DNA from 4 places in the Microbacterium sp. EG9 genome. Region 1 is predicted to be linked to each of the others. Evidence: predicted binding sites of a transcription regulator. Region 1 holds the regulator's gene; each other region holds the start of a gene.

Evidence for each region. The regulator LexA, encoded in region 1, represses DNA repair genes until DNA is damaged. The targets are predictions, from matches to a motif close to TCGAACANNTGTTCGA.
Region 2: AC6CQV_RS12475 (HNH endonuclease signature motif containing protein) is a predicted target of LexA. The motif match lies at 2,790-2,805, and genes of this name have one in related genera.
Region 3: AC6CQV_RS10180 (HNH endonuclease signature motif containing protein) is a predicted target of LexA. The motif match lies at 2,659-2,674, and genes of this name have one in related genera.
Region 4: AC6CQV_RS12850 (HNH endonuclease signature motif containing protein) is a predicted target of LexA. The motif match lies at 2,030-2,045, and genes of this name have one in related genera.

What each region holds. Positions count from the first base shown of each region.
Region 1 covers NZ_CM186217.1:899,895-904,032, forward strand. The annotation lists gene AC6CQV_RS04160 (glycoside hydrolase family 31 protein) at 1-1,283, shown strand, start outside; gene AC6CQV_RS04165 (hypothetical protein) at 1,293-2,309, opposite strand; gene lexA (transcriptional repressor LexA) at 2,312-2,977, opposite strand; gene AC6CQV_RS04175 (LysM peptidoglycan-binding domain-containing protein) at 3,254-3,661, shown strand; gene AC6CQV_RS04180 (histidinol-phosphate transaminase) at 3,719-4,138, shown strand, end outside.
Region 2 covers NZ_CM186217.1:2,656,613-2,660,750, forward strand. The annotation lists gene AC6CQV_RS12470 (gamma-aminobutyraldehyde dehydrogenase) at 1-1,236, shown strand, start outside; gene AC6CQV_RS12475 (HNH endonuclease signature motif containing protein) at 1,269-2,678, opposite strand; gene AC6CQV_RS12480 (TetR/AcrR family transcriptional regulator) at 2,865-3,488, opposite strand; gene AC6CQV_RS12485 (agmatine deiminase family protein) at 3,565-4,138, shown strand, end outside.
Region 3 covers NZ_CM186217.1:2,156,840-2,160,977, forward strand. The annotation lists gene AC6CQV_RS10165 (APC family permease) at 1-217, opposite strand, end outside; gene AC6CQV_RS10170 (APC family permease) at 437-1,924, shown strand; gene AC6CQV_RS10175 (helix-turn-helix domain-containing protein) at 1,917-2,627, shown strand; gene AC6CQV_RS10180 (HNH endonuclease signature motif containing protein) at 2,816-4,138, shown strand, end outside.
Region 4 covers NZ_CM186217.1:2,737,962-2,742,099, reverse strand. The annotation lists gene AC6CQV_RS12855 (ATP-binding protein) at 1-1,985, opposite strand, end outside; gene AC6CQV_RS12850 (HNH endonuclease signature motif containing protein) at 2,124-3,527, shown strand; gene AC6CQV_RS12845 (protoporphyrinogen/coproporphyrinogen oxidase) at 3,592-4,138, shown strand, end outside.

The DNA of each region.
Region 1 (4,138 bases):
AGGCATGGAGCGACGAGAAGAGCTTCACGATCTTCCGCGACGCGCAGTACGCGGTGCGCGAGGACGGCGGCCCGATGCGCTTGGCCGACTTCACCTTCCCCGCCGACGGCGCCTGGCCCGACCCGAAGGGCATGGTCGACGCGCTGCATGCGCACGACGTGCGTGTGCACCTGTGGCAGATCCCGCTGCTCAAGCTCCGCCCGCATCCCACCGGCCAGGCGGCCGCGGACGCGCGCGCCGCGCTCGCTGAGGGCGTCGTCATCCGGGAGAGCGCTCCGGACGGGACGCTGCGGCCGTACCGCAACCGCGGGTGGTGGTTCCCGCTCTCGCTCATGCCCGACCTCACCGACGAGCGTGCCGCCGCGTGGTGGACCGAGAAGCGCCGCTACCTCGTGGAGGAGGTCGGCATCGACGGCTTCAAGACCGATGGCGGCGAGCACGCGTGGGGCGAGGATCTCGTCTACCTCGACGGCTCGTCCGGCGACGTCGCCAACAACCGCTTCCCCGTGGCGTACGCCGCCGCGTACGGTCGGCTGCTGGAGTCGGCGGGCAAGGCTCCCGTCACCTTCAGTCGCGCCGGCTTCACCGGCTCACCCGCGCACGGGGCGTACTGGGCGGGAGACGAGAACTCCACGTGGGAGGCGTTCCGCTGGTCGATGTTCGCGGGGCTCTCCGCGGCATCCTGCGGGATCGTCTACTGGGGCTGGGACATCGCGGGCTTCTCCGGTCCCATCCCCGACGCGGAACTGTACGTGCGGGCGATGGCGGCGAGCGTGTTCGTGCCGATCATGCAGTACCACTCCGAGTTCAACCACCACCGGCTGCCCTCCAACGACCGCACGCCGTGGAACATCGCCGAGCGGACGGGCGACGAGGCGGTGATCCCCGAGGTGCGCGCGCTCGTCCGGCGGCGCGAGCGCCTCGTGCCGTACCTCGCCGAGGCGGCGGCGCGCGCCGTCTCCTCGTCGGTGCCGATGATGCGCCCCCTGTACTTCGACCACCCGACCGATGCGGCCGTGTGGCGGCATCCGCTGCAGTGGATGCTGGGCAGCGACCTGCTCGTCGCCCCCGTGCTCGAGCCCGGGGCGCGGGAGTGGCCGGTGTACCTGCCGTCCGGATCGTGGGTCGAGGCGCGCACCGGCGCGGCGCTGACCGGCGGACGCGTGGTCACCGTCGACGTGTCGGCGCGGGACGCCGTCCCGGTGTTCGTCCGCGCCGAGGCGTGGGTCGCCTTGGCGCCGGTCCTCGCACCGGAGCGGGAGCCGCACCGCGACGAGGACTGAGGCCGTCTCTCACGCGGTGGGCTCGTCGGCGGCTGCCTCGTCTGTCCGGTGAGCCCACCGGTGGGCCACGCGGCGGCGCAGCGCCACGGCGCGCTGCGAGGCGCCGGCGAGCCAGCCCGCTCCGACGAGGACGAGGGCCACGATGAGCACCACCACGGCCGTGCCCACGGCGCCGGCGAGGAGCCGGTCGTAGATCGCGAGCGCCGCGGCGGAGGAGAAGTCCGCCTGCGTCGCGGAGGACGCCACCCACGGGCGGCCGACCCCCGCGACGATCAGCAGGATCGCCGACCCGATCCCCGCGGCGATGCCCGCCCGGGCGAGAGCGGCGGCGCGGCGTCGCGCGAGCACGACCCCGCCGATGAACAGCACGGCCGTGACCACCGGCATCCACCCGCCGAGAGCGACGCCGACGGCGTAGCCCGTCCGGATCGCCGAAAGGGTGTCACCCGAACCGATGATCACGACGTGGTCGACTTCGGGGATGAACGGAGCCAGCGGAGCGCCCTGCGCGACGAGGCGCTCTTCGACGGCCGCGACGATCGCGCCGATCTGGATGCCGAGGCCGTCGGCCGTCTGCACGACGACGCCGCCGCCGTCGGAGGTCGCCGCGACGGTCAGTGCCCGATGGGAGCGGCGGACGACCTGCTCCCAGACGGTGCTGAACGCGTCCGAGCGCACGGCGTCGGCCACGGCGACGTGCACGAGCTGCTGCAGCGCCGTCGCCGCCGGGCCTTCCAGGCGCCGCAGCGCCTGCGCCGCGCGGTCGCCCATGCCGAGGTCGATCAGGCCGTCGATGACCGTGCCGGTCAGCGCCGCCGTGTCGAGCCGCTCATCGATCGCCGTGGTCGATGCCGCGATCACGGCGTCCTGAACCTCGACGGCCTGCGACAGCGGCGCGAGGGTGGCCGCGAACGCGTCCTCGTCGACGAGCTGCGTGCGCGCCCATCCGCTGACGATCGACAGGGGCAGCAGGACCGCCGCGACGACGATCACCGCCGTCGACGCCACCCCGCGCGCGGTGGCCATCCTCAGACGGCGCGCAGAACCGCGACGACGCGGCCGAGCACCACGGCGTCGTCGCCGAGGATCGGTTCGAACGCGGAGTTGCGGGGGAGCAGCCAGGTGTGGCCGTCGCGCTGGCGGAAGGTCTTGACGGTGGCCTCGCCGTCGAGCATCGCCGCCACGATCTCGCCGTTGTCCGCCGTCGGCTGCGAGCGCACCACGACCCAGTCGCCGTCGCAGATGGCGGCGTCGATCATCGACTCGCCGCTGACCTTGAGCATGAACAGGTCGCCCTTGCCCACGAGCTGTCGCGGCAGCGGGAAGATCTCCTCGACCTGCTGATCGGCGGTGATCGGCACGCCGGCGGCGATGCGGCCCACGAGCGGCACGAGGGCGGCATCGCCGAGGGCGGGCGCGAGGTCGGCGGGGTTCTCCGCCGCCGCGCCGGGCAGGTCGATGAGCACCTCCATCGCGCGGGTCTTGCCCGCGTCGCGGCGCAGGTAGCCGCTGAGCTCCAGCTGGTTGAGCTGATGGGTCACGCTCGACAGCGACTTCAGTCCGACGGCATCGCCGATCTCGCGCATGCTCGGCGGGTAGCCGTGGCGGGCGATGGAGGTCTGGATCACCTCGAGGATCTTCAGCTGCTTGTCGCTGAGGCTCTTCCGCCTGCGTGTCTGAGGCTTCTCGGCCATGTCGCGCGCTCCTTCGATCGCGTCCCCCCGAAGGCGTCGCCTTCGAATGTCGGAGGTAGGTGATGGGGTCGTCTTGTCGAAACCGTATCCGGTTTTCGCAGCCTCGACCGGCACGCGCCCGCGTGTCGCCTTCGATTCATCTGCGAGAACCGTGTGCTTGACACCCGAACACCATCGAAGATACATTCGGAAGAGAGATTCGCATCCGGCCCTCCCGGCCGAGGATCGGATGCGAATCTCTCGACACCCGGAGACACCCGTCCTGAGGAGGAACCCATGACCACGATCGACATCCTCGGAGCCTCGCCCCGGGGCCGTCTCGTCGCGGCGACCCCGATGACGACTGTCCGCACGACGAACACCCCGACGCGACTGCGTCTCACGGCACGGGGTCGGCGGGTCCTCGCGCTGCTCGCCTCCGTGCCCGCGGTGATCGCCCTCAGCATCGCGATCCTGTCCGGTGGCGGCGCGCTCGCCTCGAACGAGAACGGCTCCGGGGTCTCCTTCGCCCACGTCACGGTGCAGCCCGGTGACACGCTCTGGTCGATCGCGCACGCCGTCGCGCCCGATGCCGATCCGCGCGACGTGGTCGACGCGATCATGCGGCTGAACGCGCTGCCGTCGGGAAGCCTCGACATCGGCCAGAGCGTCGCGATCCCGGCGGAGTACAGCGCCGGGCGCTGATGCTCCCGGCGCCGGGAGCCCTCTCGGGGCGCCGTGTCGTGCAGTGCGCCGTCTACGATGTTCAGGGTGAGCGTCCGACTCGATGACCTTCCCCTCCGCGACGATCTGCGCGGGCTGACACCCTACGGGGCGCCTCAGGCGCCGCTGCCGGTGGCGCTGAACGTCAACGAGAACACCCACCCGGTGCCGGAGGACGTCGCCGACGACATCCTCGACAGCGTCGCGCGCGCGCTGCGCGAGGTGAACCGGTACCCCGACCGGGAGTTCACGGCTCTGCGCGAGGGATTCGCGGAGTATCTGGGTCACGGCCTGTCGGCGGCTCAGATCTGGGCCGCCAACGGGTCGAACGAGGTCCTCCAGCACCTGCTGCAGGCCTTCGGAGGTCCGGGACGCACCGCCTTCGGCTTCGCTCCCACCTACTCGATGTACCCGCTGCTGACGCGGGCGACGGGGGCGACCTACGCGCACGGCACCCGG
Region 2 (4,138 bases), 1.5 Mb from region 1:
CGCCAGCTGCTGCTGTTCCGCCTCGCGGATGCGCTCGAGGCGCACGCGGAGGAGTTCGCCGATCTGGAGTCGCAGGACACCGGCAAGCCGCGGGCGAGCCTCGTGGCCGACGAGATCGTCCAGTCGATCGACCAGCTGCGCTTCTTCGCGGGCGCCGCCCGTGACCTCGACGGGCGGGCGGCGGCCGAGTACGCGGAGGGGTTCACCTCTTATGTGCGCCGCGAGCCGATCGGTGTGGTCGCACAGGTGACGCCGTGGAACTATCCCCTGAACATGGCGGTGTGGAAGATCGGTCCGGCCCTCGCGGCGGGCAACACCGTCGTGCTGAAGCCGAGCGAGACGACGCCGCAGACGACGGTGCGCCTCGCGGAGCTCGCCGCCGGGATCCTTCCCGCGGGTGTCTTCAACGTCGTGCTCGGCGACCGGGAGACCGGCCGGATGCTGGTCGAGCATCCGACGCCGCAGCTCGTCGCGATCACCGGCTCGGTGCGCGCCGGGATGCAGGTGGCCGCGTCGGCCGCGCAGGACCTCAAGCGCGTGCACCTCGAGCTCGGCGGCAAGGCGCCGGCGCTGGTGTTCGCCGATGCCGACCTGGATCGCGCGGCACGCGGCATCGTGGAGGCCGCGTTCTTCAATGCGGGACAGGACTGCACCGCCGCGACCCGCGTGCTCGTGGATGCCGCGGTGCACGACGACCTGGTCGAGAGACTCGTGACCCACACGCGCGACCACGCGAGAGCCGGCGCGCCGGACGACCCCGACGCGTTCTTCGGCCCGGTGAACAACCCCGACCAGCTCGCGCGCGTGCAGGGGTTCGTCGACCGGCTGCCGTCGCACGCGTCGATCGCGATCGGCGGACGCCGACAGGGCGAGACGGGCTGCTTCTTCGAGGCGACGATCGTCACGGGTGTGCGCCAGGACGACGAGGTGGTGCAGCAGGAGATCTTCGGCCCGGTGCTCACGGTGCAGCCGTTCACGTCGGAGGAGGACGCGCTCGCGCTGGCGAACGGGGTGCCGTACGCCCTCGCGGCGTCGGTCTGGACCCGCGAGCACGCCCGAGCGCTGCGGTTCTCGCGCGACCTCGACTTCGGCTGCGTGTGGATCAACGCGCACATCCCCTTCGTCTCCGACATGCCGCACGGCGGCTTCAAGCACTCCGGGTACGGCAAGGACCTCTCCGTCTACGGCTTCGAGGACTACACCCGCATCAAGCACGTCATGGCGAGCCTGGACTGACGCACACGCACACGGCCGGACCCCGCTCGGCGTCAGAAGGGTGGTGGCTCGGCCGGTGTGGCGGCTGTGGGGACGAATCTCACCAGGCTGGGTGGGTGGTCTTCGTAGTGGCGTCCGGCCGGTGAGGTCCACTGGAGGGTGCCGCCGCCGAGGTGTCGGACCCGCCAGGCGGTGTGGTGCTTCACGGTGTGGTGGCGGCGGCACAGGTGCGCCAGGTTGTCGGGTGCCGTGGGGCCGCCGTCTGCGGCTGCGGTGGTGTGGTCGCGGTCGCACCGGTGGGCGGGGCGGGTGCAGCCGGGCGTGCGGCAGCGTTCATCCCTCGCAGCCAGGTAGCGGCGCAGCTCCGCGGACGGTCGATACCGGTCGACGACGATGGGGATGCCGGTGGCCGGGTCGGTGAACACCCGATCCCACCCGGGGGTGAGCCCGGCGAGGCGTCGGGCGATCGCGGGGTCGATGGGCCCGTACCCGGCGAGGAGGGCCGGGCCTCCGTCGGGGTCACCGGCGAGGGTGAGGGCGGGGATCGTCACCTGGATCTGCGCCGTCACCGTCTCGATGCCGGCGCCGGTGGCGCGGGTGGAGGGAGTAGCGGTCAGGAGCAGGTCGGTGAGGATGTCCGCACGCACCTGCGCCAGAGTGCGGGAGTCCTTCACGGCAGCGGTCGTGGGCGTGGTTGTGGTCGTGCAGGTCGCGTCGGTGGGGCGGGCGGGGCCGGTGATGAGGGTGTCGGCATCCGCGTCGGTGGCATCCGCGTCGCCGTCGCTGTCCTCGTCGGGCTGGTCGAGGATCGCCCGACCCCGGGCGGTCAGGGTGTCGTGGATCGCGTGGGCGAGCGGTGCGGGAAGGTCCGCGATGAGTCTGGCCATCCCGTCCTCCAACGGGAACAACCGCACCGAGCGTTCCTCATACGCGCGCTGCGCGGCCTCGGTGAACGCGGCAGGGTCGATGGTCGCGGCGATCGCCTTCGCCGCCGCGCTCATCCGCGCAGGCGACTCCGACCGGGCCGCCTCCAGAGCGAGGGTCTCGTACCGTGACCGGTCCTCCTCGGCCGTCAACATCGTGCCCGTACGGCTGATCGCCCACGCATGAGCCGCATCGATCTCCCCGCCCGCCCACACCTCAAACGTCCGCGGGAACAGGGTCGTCAACAGGTACGCCTCCGACATCCGCCGTTGCACACCCCGATCCGACACCCGCAACGCCATCGCGAGCTCCAACGCGACTTCCCGCAACGGCAGATCCGCATCCGACGACCGCACCGACCCACCCCGCTGCTGCACCTCCTGACGCAGCAACGCCGCACGTTCCGCCACCAGTCCCACGGCATCGGCCAGCAACCTCGCCTCGGCAGCTTGCGCCTGAGCCGCACGACGCCGCGCATCCAGGACACCGGTCACCACGGCATCCAGCCCGGGCCACCCGAGCTCAGCCGGGGACGACACCGAAGACGGCGGATCGATCAGCGCGTGCATCATCACCCCTGACCCGGCCACGACCGGAAGACAGGACCCGCAACAGAAGGTGGGCACGCGCGGGGTTTCTTCACCCCACTATAGAACAAACATTCGAAACACGCAAGAGAGAGCAAGAGGGAGATCGCGGAATCCCGCGACCGCCCGAGGCCACCGTCACGCCCCGTCGAGCGCCTCCGCCTCCATCCCGAGCAGGCCCGCGGCCGCGCGCAGCACGGGCGCGACCGGCTCGATCCCCGGCCCCCAGCCGACCAGCGCGTGGGCGCTGAGACCGTCGATCATCGCCAGCAGGTGCCAGGCGAGGGGCTCCGGATCGGCGACAGGGATCACCCCGGCATCCATCCCCCGCACGATCTCGTCGGCGAGCGCGCCGCGCCAGGCGTCCATCGCCGCCCGCACCCTCTCGGCAAGCGGCGCGTTGCGCGTCCCCAGCGCCCACGCCTGCACCCAGACGAGGGTGACGTCGCGCCGGGCGGGATCCAGCGTGGTCCGCAGCAGCGCGCCGATCCGCACCGGCGCGGGCGCGGCGGGGAGGAGCGCGCGCACCTCGTCGAGCTCGCCGGCCACGATGTCGAAGAAGGTGTCGGCGACGAGGTCGTCCATGCTCGGGATGTAGTGGGCGACGAGTCCCGACGCCACCCCCACGCGCGTGGCGACGGCGCGCAGCGTCACTGCGTCCAGACCGTCGGCGAGCGCCAGGTCGTGCGCGGCGCCGGCGATCTGCTCACGCCGCTGCTCGGCGCTCAATCGCGCGCGCCCAGTGGTTGACGTCTGCGGCATCCGCTCGCTACCCTCCGATGAGTTGATCATGTGATCAATAAGCTACTCCAGGACCGGACGAGAGTCGAGGATGCCGATGAGCTGGCGGATGCCGAGCGAGACCGCGCCGCACGCGCGCACGTGGATGGCCTTCCCCGTCGAGGGGCCGACCCTCGGCGAGCGCGACGCCGACCGCGACGAGGGCTACGCCGCCTGGACGGAGGTCGCCGCGGCGATCGCCCGCTTCGAGCCGGTGACGATGGTCGTCGACCCCTCCGAGCTCGCGCGCGCCCGGCGGATGCTGCCCGGCGACGTCACGATCCTGGAGGCGCCCGTCGACGAGTTCTGGATGCGCGACCACGGCCCGACGTTTGTCGTCGACGACGAACGTCCCGGCGTCCTGGGGGCCGTCGACTGGATCTTCAACGGGTGGGGAGCCCACGACTGGGCGCGGTGGGAGCGCTCGGCGGAGCACGCCCGCCTCATCGCGGCCGAGGTCGGCGCCGAGCTCGTGTCCTCCACGCTGGTCACCGAGGGCGGCGGCTTCCACGTCGACGGCGAAGGCACGGTGCTGCTGACCGAGACGGTGCAGCTCGACCCGCGCCGCAACCCCTACGCCGACCGGGCCCGCGTCGAAGCGGAGTTCGCCCGCACGCTGGGCACGACGAAGG
Region 3 (4,138 bases), 1.3 Mb from region 1:
GCAGCAGGATGACGGCGCTGACGGCGTACAGGGCCGGGAAGCCGACCCCGTTTCCGATCAGGATGCCGAGGGGCGCCGCACCCCCGATGACGGTGAGCGGCGACGCCGCGGCGACGACCATGAAGACGATGGCCGTCGCGCCCAGCGAGCCCGTCAGGGCGCGGGCGGGCGACGCGGCGGATGGGGTGGCGGCGCCGGGTGAGTCGATTCTCGTCATGATGACGTCTCCAGATCGGGGTGCGGAGCGAGGCGGAAGGAACGGATACCGGGATCGTCGCGCAGGGCCGTCACGGCGCCGTCTCCGGGCCGTGAAAATCCCGCGCTCCCGGAATGGGAGTGCCCGCCGGCGGCGTCTCATTCGGGGAAACCAGGCGGAAACACGAGAGACGTGGGGCGGCAACGGCGCCGCCCTAGCATCGGCGGGCAAGGAGGGACGATGACCGCACTGGAGCGCGCGATCCGCAGCCCCGCGCCGGTCCGCGACTTCGGCGGACGCTCACCGCTGCACGGCCTGGACCGGCGCAGCGTCGGGTTCATCGACGTGATGGCGCAGTCGGTCGCCGCCGTCGCCCCGGCCGCGGCGGCGACCACGGTCACGGTCCTGGTCGCCGGCGTGTCGCCCGGCGGCGTCATCGTGTCGGTGCTCGTCGCCGGGGTCCTGAGCCTGCTGGTCGCCTCGGCCGTCGGCCAGTTCGCGCGCCGCCTCGCCGCGTCGGGCGCGCTGTACACGTACGCGGCGCGCGGACTCGGGCCGGCGGGCGGACTCGCGACGGGAACCGCCGCCGTGGTCGGGTACGCCGCCGTCGCGATGTTCGCGCTCCTCGGCGGCGCCTACTACACCACCCTCCTGCTCCGGCCGTTCTGGCCGGCCGCCGACGCACCGCTCGGGATCGCCTGCGTCCTGCTGGCCGAGGCGGGACTGCTGACTCTCGTGCTCGTCCGCGGCATCCGCCTCTCCGCTCGCGTCGCGCTGCTCGTGGAGTTCGCCTCCGTCGTGCTCATCGTCGTCCTGCTCGTGGTGCTGCTGACGCGGATCGGTCCGGTCGATCCGGCGGCGCTGCTGCCGTCGCCCGCCGCCGACACGCCGCTGGGCGTGGGCGCCGGGGCGCTCATCGCCCTGACCGCCTACGTCGGGTTCGAGAGCGCGGCGACGCTCGGGGTGGAGGCGCGCACCCCGCTGCGGACGATCCCCCGCGCCGTCCGCGCCACCGTCGTGATCTCGCTGCTGCTCTACCTCCTGGCCGCGGCCGCCCAGGTCGCCGGGTTCGCCGCGCTGGGCCGCGACTTCGCCGCCAGCGCGTCGCCGCTCAACGAGCTCGCCGACGCGTTCGGCATCGGCGGGTGGGCGAGCGTCGCAGACCTCGGCATCGCGGCATCCTTCCTGGCGTGCGCCATCGGGTCGACCACGGCGTTGGCGAGGGTGCTGTTCGCGATGGGACGCGACGACGTCATGCCGCGCCTCGCGGGACGCACCCACGCGCGCTACGGCACGCCCATCGGCGCCATCGCGATCGCCCTGCCCGCGGTGGTGGGCATTCCGCTGGCGCTCGTCGTCTGCGGCGTCGACCTCCGCGACGCGATGCACATCACGATCGCCCTCGGCGGCATCGGCTACATCGTCTCGTACGTGTTCGCCTGCATCGCGGTGCCGCTGTTCCTGCGCAGGATCGGGGAGCTGACGCCGCTCGTCGCGGTGACGGCCCTGTGCGCCGCCGTCGCGCTGTCGGGGGCCGTGGTCGCCTTCGCGGCGGCCGACATCGCGGCGGGCAGCGCCGCCGTGTGGATCGCCGCCGCGGTCGGCGCCGTCTCGGCCGCCCTGATCGCGTGGCGCCTGCGCCGCCCGATCGGCCCGTTGGGGGCGTACGACGTCCCCGTCGCCGCGGCCGTGCTCGGCGGCATCGCACGAGATGACCGGGATGGCTGAGACACGCGCCGGCCCCTCGCAGCCGACGCTCTCCGCGCGCCAGCCGCGCGCGATCCACAGCGCGCTCACGGTGCTCGAAGCGGTCGCGGAGCTCGGCGCCGGCGTGACGGCGCGCGAGCTCTCGACGCGGCTCGCGCTGCCGCGCGCGACGACCTACCGTCTGCTCAACCTGCTCGTCGAGGACGAGTACCTCGTTCGCACCCCCGATCTGTCCGGATTCGCGCTGGGGTCGAAGGTGGCGCAGCTGGCCGCGGCCGCCGCCCCCGCTCGACTGCCCACCCGCGCCCACGACATGGTCGCCGACGCGCGATCGACCATACGAGGAGGCGTCCACGTCGCCGTGTACGTCGACCGCCGCGTGCAGTTGCTCGACGAGGATCCCGATTTCCCCTTCAGCGATCCGGTGCGCCTCGCGCGCGAGCCGGAGCGCTACGCGCTCGGCGCCCTCATGCTGGTCGCCGCGGGCGATTCCGGACCCACCGCGACGACCGCGGCGGCCGAGCTCGCGCGGATCGGCGGTGTGCGCCGGCTCGACGGCGGCGTGGCGGGGTTCGGATGCCTGGCCGTCCCCCTCCGCGGCGCCGACGGCGGCATCGCCGGCGCGCTGGCCTTCTCCGGCCCGCGGCACCGGATCGTCGAGGCGGACGAGCTGCTCGGTCGACTGACCCCCGTCGCCGAGGACGTCGCACCGTACGTCGCGTGATGCGAAGTCTCTTCCGAACCCGTTGTATTCTTCGAATCTTTGTTCTATACTGGGGCGGAGAAGTCCCGCGCGTGCCCACCTCGTTTCAGCGGGTTCTGCCTCCCGGCCTCGGCCGGGCGGAGGTGATGATGCACGCGATCCCGGATGCCCCGGCTCGAGGTTCGGCCTGGCCGGCGTTGGATGATCTGGTGACGCGCCTGCGGGCGGCCCGGCGCCGCATCGCCGCAGCGCAGGCGGAGGAAGCGGCCGTGCTCGCGGCGGCGGTCGAGCTCGTCGCAGAGCGGGTGGCGGTGTCACGGCAGGAGGCCCAGCAACAGGGCCGGACTCTGCGGATGGGAGACGCGGATCTCCCGGTGCGCGAAGTGTGCCTCGAACTGGGCATGGCGATCCGGGCTTCCGACAGGGGCGTGCAGCGGCGGATGTCCGATGCGCATCAGCTGAAGACCTCGTTCCCCCGCACCCATGCGGCGTGGGCGGCCGGTGAGATCGACGCCGGTCATGCCTGGGCGATCAGCAGGACCGGGACCATGCTCACCGGCGACGAGGATCGCGCGCGTTTCGAGGATCGTGCGCTGGAGGTCGCCCGATCCGAATCCCCGACGCGCGCGGCGCCGGCGATCACGGCGATCGCCGCGAGCATCGACCCGGCCGCGTTCGACCAGTCCGCCCGTCGGGGCTTCGATGAGCGCTCGGTGCGCCTGTTCGACCTCGACGACGGGATGGCGAGGTTGATCGCCGACCTCCCGGCCCCGCTCGCCCACGCGATCCACGACGCGCTGACCACCCGTGCCCGCGCGATCCTCGACCGCGAGCCGGAGGCGGAGGCCGACGCGGCCCCGCCGCGCGCCGACGCCGATCCCGATGGCGGACACGACGCCGACGAGGATGCCGTGGTCACCGGGGACGGCAGGGGAACCGGCCCGGGAACGGGCGGGCGAACCGGCAGCCGCCACCGGGCGGACGCCCGCACGCTGGCGCAGGTGCGCGCGGACGTCTTCAGCGACCTGCTGCTCACCGGCCGACCGACGACCCGCGCGACCGGCGCCGGCCTCGAGGCCGTCGCGGCGCGGATCCACGTCACGGTCCCCGCCCTCACCCTCGCCGGTGACCCGACCGGCGGCCCGGCCCTGCTGGCGGGGTACGGCCCGATCGCCACATCTCTCGCCCGTCGCCTCGCGGGGCTCGCCCCCGGCTGGGACCGGATCTTCACCGACCCGCACACCGGCGAGGTCCGCGCGGTGGACCGATACCGCCCCAGCGCGGAGCTACGCCGCTATCTCACCGCCCGCGACGAGCACTGCCGCACCCCCGGCTGCACCCGCCCCGCGCAGCGGTGCGACATCGACCACACGACCGCGGCCGCGCAGGGCGGCGCCACCGCCCACGACAACCTCGCCCACCTGTGCCGGCGGCACCATACGACGAAGCACCACACGGCGTGGCGCGTCCGGCACCTCGGAAACGGCACGCTCGAGTGGACGAGCCCGGCCGGACACCACTACCGCGACCGC
Region 4 (4,138 bases), 1.4 Mb from region 1:
CGGCCGCCGCTCTCGATGAGCGAGCGCGACGCCGCCCGCAGGAGGGCGGCGACGGCGAGGGACAGCTCGGAGGGGTGCCGGGCGGCGCCCGTCGAGATCTCGGCGGCGCGGCGGGCGAAGCGGTCCACCTCGGCGGGAGGGAGCGGATCGGCGGAGGCCGCCACCGTGAAGGAGGGGATCATGAGCAGCAGCGCGTCGAGCACGACGGCCGCCTCGCTCTCGGGGACGCCGTCGGCGTGCGCGACCCGCTCGATCGCGCCACGCAGCTCGCCGAACCGCTCACGCATGAAGAACGGCCACACGGTCGCGCGCACGAGCGACCGGCCGAGGTCGCCGAGGTCGGGGTCGGTCTGGGTGAGCCGGATCGCGGCGGACAGCGACTCGTCGTTCTCGTCGAACCAGGCGAGCCCGTCGCGCACCCCAGGCCCGCGCAGCTGCTGCTCGTGCTGGGCGCCGAGCGCCGCGAGCACGCGCGCGGCGGCGATCTGCGCCTCGCGCTCGCGGCCGTCCGCGCGCAGACGCTCGCGGCCGTACTCGCGAACGGTCTCCAGCAGGCGGAACCGCCCGTGCGTGCGCGTCAGCAGGGAGCGGTCCACGAGGGCGTCGAACGCCTCGGGTCGCGTTCCGAACGCCGCGGCGACGGCGGCGGCATCCCGCACGCCGACGCCGTCCGCGAAGACGGATGCCGCCGTCAGCGCCGTCCGCTCGTCCGTGGGCAGCGGCTCCCAGCTCCAGTCGATCAGGGCGCGCAGGGTCTGGTGCCGCGGATCGGCGACGCGAGGCCCCGAGCCCAGGAGAGCGAACCGGTCGTCGAGGCCGGAGTCGATCTCCGCGAGGGTGAGCGTGCGGGCCTTCGCCGCCGCCAGCTCGAGCGCGAGCGGGAGCCCGTCGAGCCGATGGACGATGCGCGCGGTGGTCTCCGCCTCGGCGGCGTCGGGCGGCGTGCCGCGCGCGGCACGCACGCGCCGCTCGAAGAGCTCGACGGCGTCGGCGTCGGGCAGCGGTCCCAGCGCGACGAACGCCTCGCCGGGCACGCCCAGGGGTTCGCGGCTCGTCGCGAGGATCCGCGCCGCGGGCAGGGCGGCCAGCAGATCTCGCGCGACGGCCGCCGCGGCCGCGCTGACATGCTCGCAGTTGTCGAGCACCACGAGCACGTCGCGGCCGCGCAGGGCGTCGACGACGCGGTCGCGGTCGCTCTCCTCGCGACGCGGCGGGGTCTCGCCGAGCCGGATGCCGCGGCCGGCGGACGCCGCGATGGCCGCCCAGATCTCGGCCGCCGCGGCCGGAGCGAGCTCGACGAAGAGCGTGTCGGGCGTTCGGCGCGCCGTCTCCAGGGCGAGCGTGGTCTTGCCGGCGCCGCCGGGACCGATGACGGTGACGAGCCGCTCCGCGCGCAGCTGCGCCGCGATGGTCGTCAGCTCGTCGCCGCGGCCGATCAGCGGCGTCAGCGCCGCCGGCACGGCGGGCGCACGGGAGGCGGCGGGGGCTTCGGCGTCCGGTGCGGCGGCGGCCGCGGCGGCGTCCGCGGCGACGAGGCGCTCCGCGTGGGCGCGGTCTTCGAGGAGGTCGCGCAGGGCCCAGTCGAACCCGTCCGGCACCCACGGATCGCCCACCCAGAGGGCGATCGCTCGGCGTGCGAGCGCGGCCGCCGCGGCGGGGTCGCCCGCGGCCCGGGCCTCCGACACGAGATCCTGGAAGCGTGTGAGATCGATCTCGTCTCGGCCGATCGTGAGGCGGTAGCCGCCCGACACCGACGCGATCGTCGCGGCCCCGAGGGCGCGGCGCAGCCTCGAGACGAGGGACTGCAGCGCGGCGCGCGGGTCGTCGGGCGCATCCAACGACCAGAGGTCGTCGGCCAGCGCCCGCACCGACACGACGGCGCCCGCGTCGACGGCGAGACGGAAGAGAAGTCCCTCCTGCCCGCGTCCGCGCGCCGGCAGGGGGCCGGCATCCCACGCCGGACCGCCGAAGTAGGTGAGCCGCACGGCTCCACTCTAGGTCCGCGCTCCCGCGTTCCTGCGTGCGGAACTCGAAGATTTGTTCTATACTGGGATGAAGAAGCCCCGTGCGTGCCCCCGTCGTGATGCGGGTCGTGTTCTCCGGCGTGTGCCGGTGGGGGAGTCATGCGCGCTGTGGTGGAGGCGCCGGGATCGCCGGGATCGGTGTGGCCGGCGTTGGACGTGCTGGTGTCCGGCGTCGTCGATGCGCGCCGTCGTGCGGCGCGGGCGCAGGCGGCGGAGGCGCGGTTGTGCGCGGCGGCGGTCGATGTTGTCGCGGATCGGGTGGCGCTGCTGCGTCAGGAGGCGCTGCAGCAGGGACGGTCGGTGGGGTCGGGTGAGGCTGATCTGCCGTTGCGGGAAGTCGCGTTGGAGCTCGCGATGGCACTCCGGGTGTCGGATCGGGGTGTGCAGCGACGGATGTCGGAGGCGTACCTGCTGCGCGAGCAGTTCCCGACCACGCTGGAGATCTGGGGGCAGGGTCGGATCGATGCCGGTCACGCGTGGGCGATCGGTCGTACGGGCGGGCTGCTGCGCACCGAGGCCGACCGCGCCCGATTCGAGGCCCTCGCTCTGGATGTCGCGCAGTCGGAGTCACCGGCCCGGATGGCGGCGGCCGCGAAGGCGATCGCGGCGACGATCGATCCCGCGGCGTTCACCGAGGCCGCCCGCCGCGCGTACGACTCCCGGTCGGTGCGTCTGTTCCCCCTCGACGACGGGATGGCGCGGTTGATCGCGGATCTTCCCGCCCCGCTCGCCCAGGCGATCCACGACAGCCTCACGAACCGTGCCCGCGGCATCCTCGACCAGCCGGCTGACGGTGATCCCGACGGCGACGGTGGTCACGACGATGCTGATGGCGGCGACGTAGGCGGCGGCGATGCGGGTGCTGAGTGTCTGCGGACCGGTCCCACCGGCGGGACGGATGCTCGCACGCTCGATCAGGTCCGCGCGGACGTGTTCAGTGACCTGCTCCTCACGAGCACCCCGTCCACGACCGTGACCGGCGCCGGCCTCGACGCCATCACCGCACGAATCCAGGTCACCGTGCCCGCGCTGACCCTCGCCGGCGACCCCGACGGAGGCCCGGCGATCCTGACCGGGTACGGCCCCATCGACCCGACGATCGCCCGACGCCTGGCCGCCCTGGCCCCCGGGTGGGATCGGGTGTTCACCGACCCGGCCACCGGCATCCCCGTCGCCGTGGACCGGTACCGGCCGTCCGCCGAGATCCGCCGTTACCTCGCTGCACGGGATGAACGCTGCCGCACCCCCGGCTGCACCCGCCCCACCCACCGCTGCGACCGAGACCACACCACCGCAGCCGCAGACGGCGGCCCCACAGCACCCGACAACCTCGCCCACCTGTGCCGCCGCCACCACACCGTCAAGCACCACACCGCCTGGCAGGTCCGACACCTCGGCGGCGGCACCCTCGAATGGACCTCACCCACGGGACGCCACTACCACGACCACCCACCCGGACGCGTCCGATTCGTGCCGCACACCGAGGACCCACCACCGTTCTGAGCACCACGCACGGGTCACGTCGTGCGCGGGCGCCCCGGCGCAGACGGGATGGGAGGATGGGGACGTGTCCGAGCGCGCCGAACCCACCCTCGCCGACCGTGCCCGCGCCACCCGCGTGGTCGTCGTCGGTGGGGGGATCGCCGGCCTGACGGCCGCGTGGGAGTGCGCGCGCATCGGGATGCCGGTCGTCCTCCTCGAAGCCGGCACCCGCGTGGGTGGAGCCATCGAGACCGCGACGCTCGACGGGATCGACATCGACCTGGCCGCCGAGGTGTTCTCGCTCTCCGCCCCCGCCCTCGCCGACCTGATCGACCAGCTCGAGCTGCGCGCCGACGTCGAGCCCGCGGCCGACGAGAGCGTCGCCGTCGCCGTCGCGGCCGGTGACGGTCTGCACATCGTGCCGCTGCCCGCGAACCGCGCCGGCATCCCCGCCAACGTGTGGGCGCCGGCCGTGCGCCGCCTCGTGGGAAGCGCGGGCGTCTGGCGGGCCTACCTGGACCGCCTGCGGCCTCCGCTGACGATCGGCCGCGAGCGTCGCCTGGGCGCCCTCGTGCGTACACGGATGGGAGCGCGCATCCGCGACCGGCTCGTGGCCCCCCTCACGATCGGCA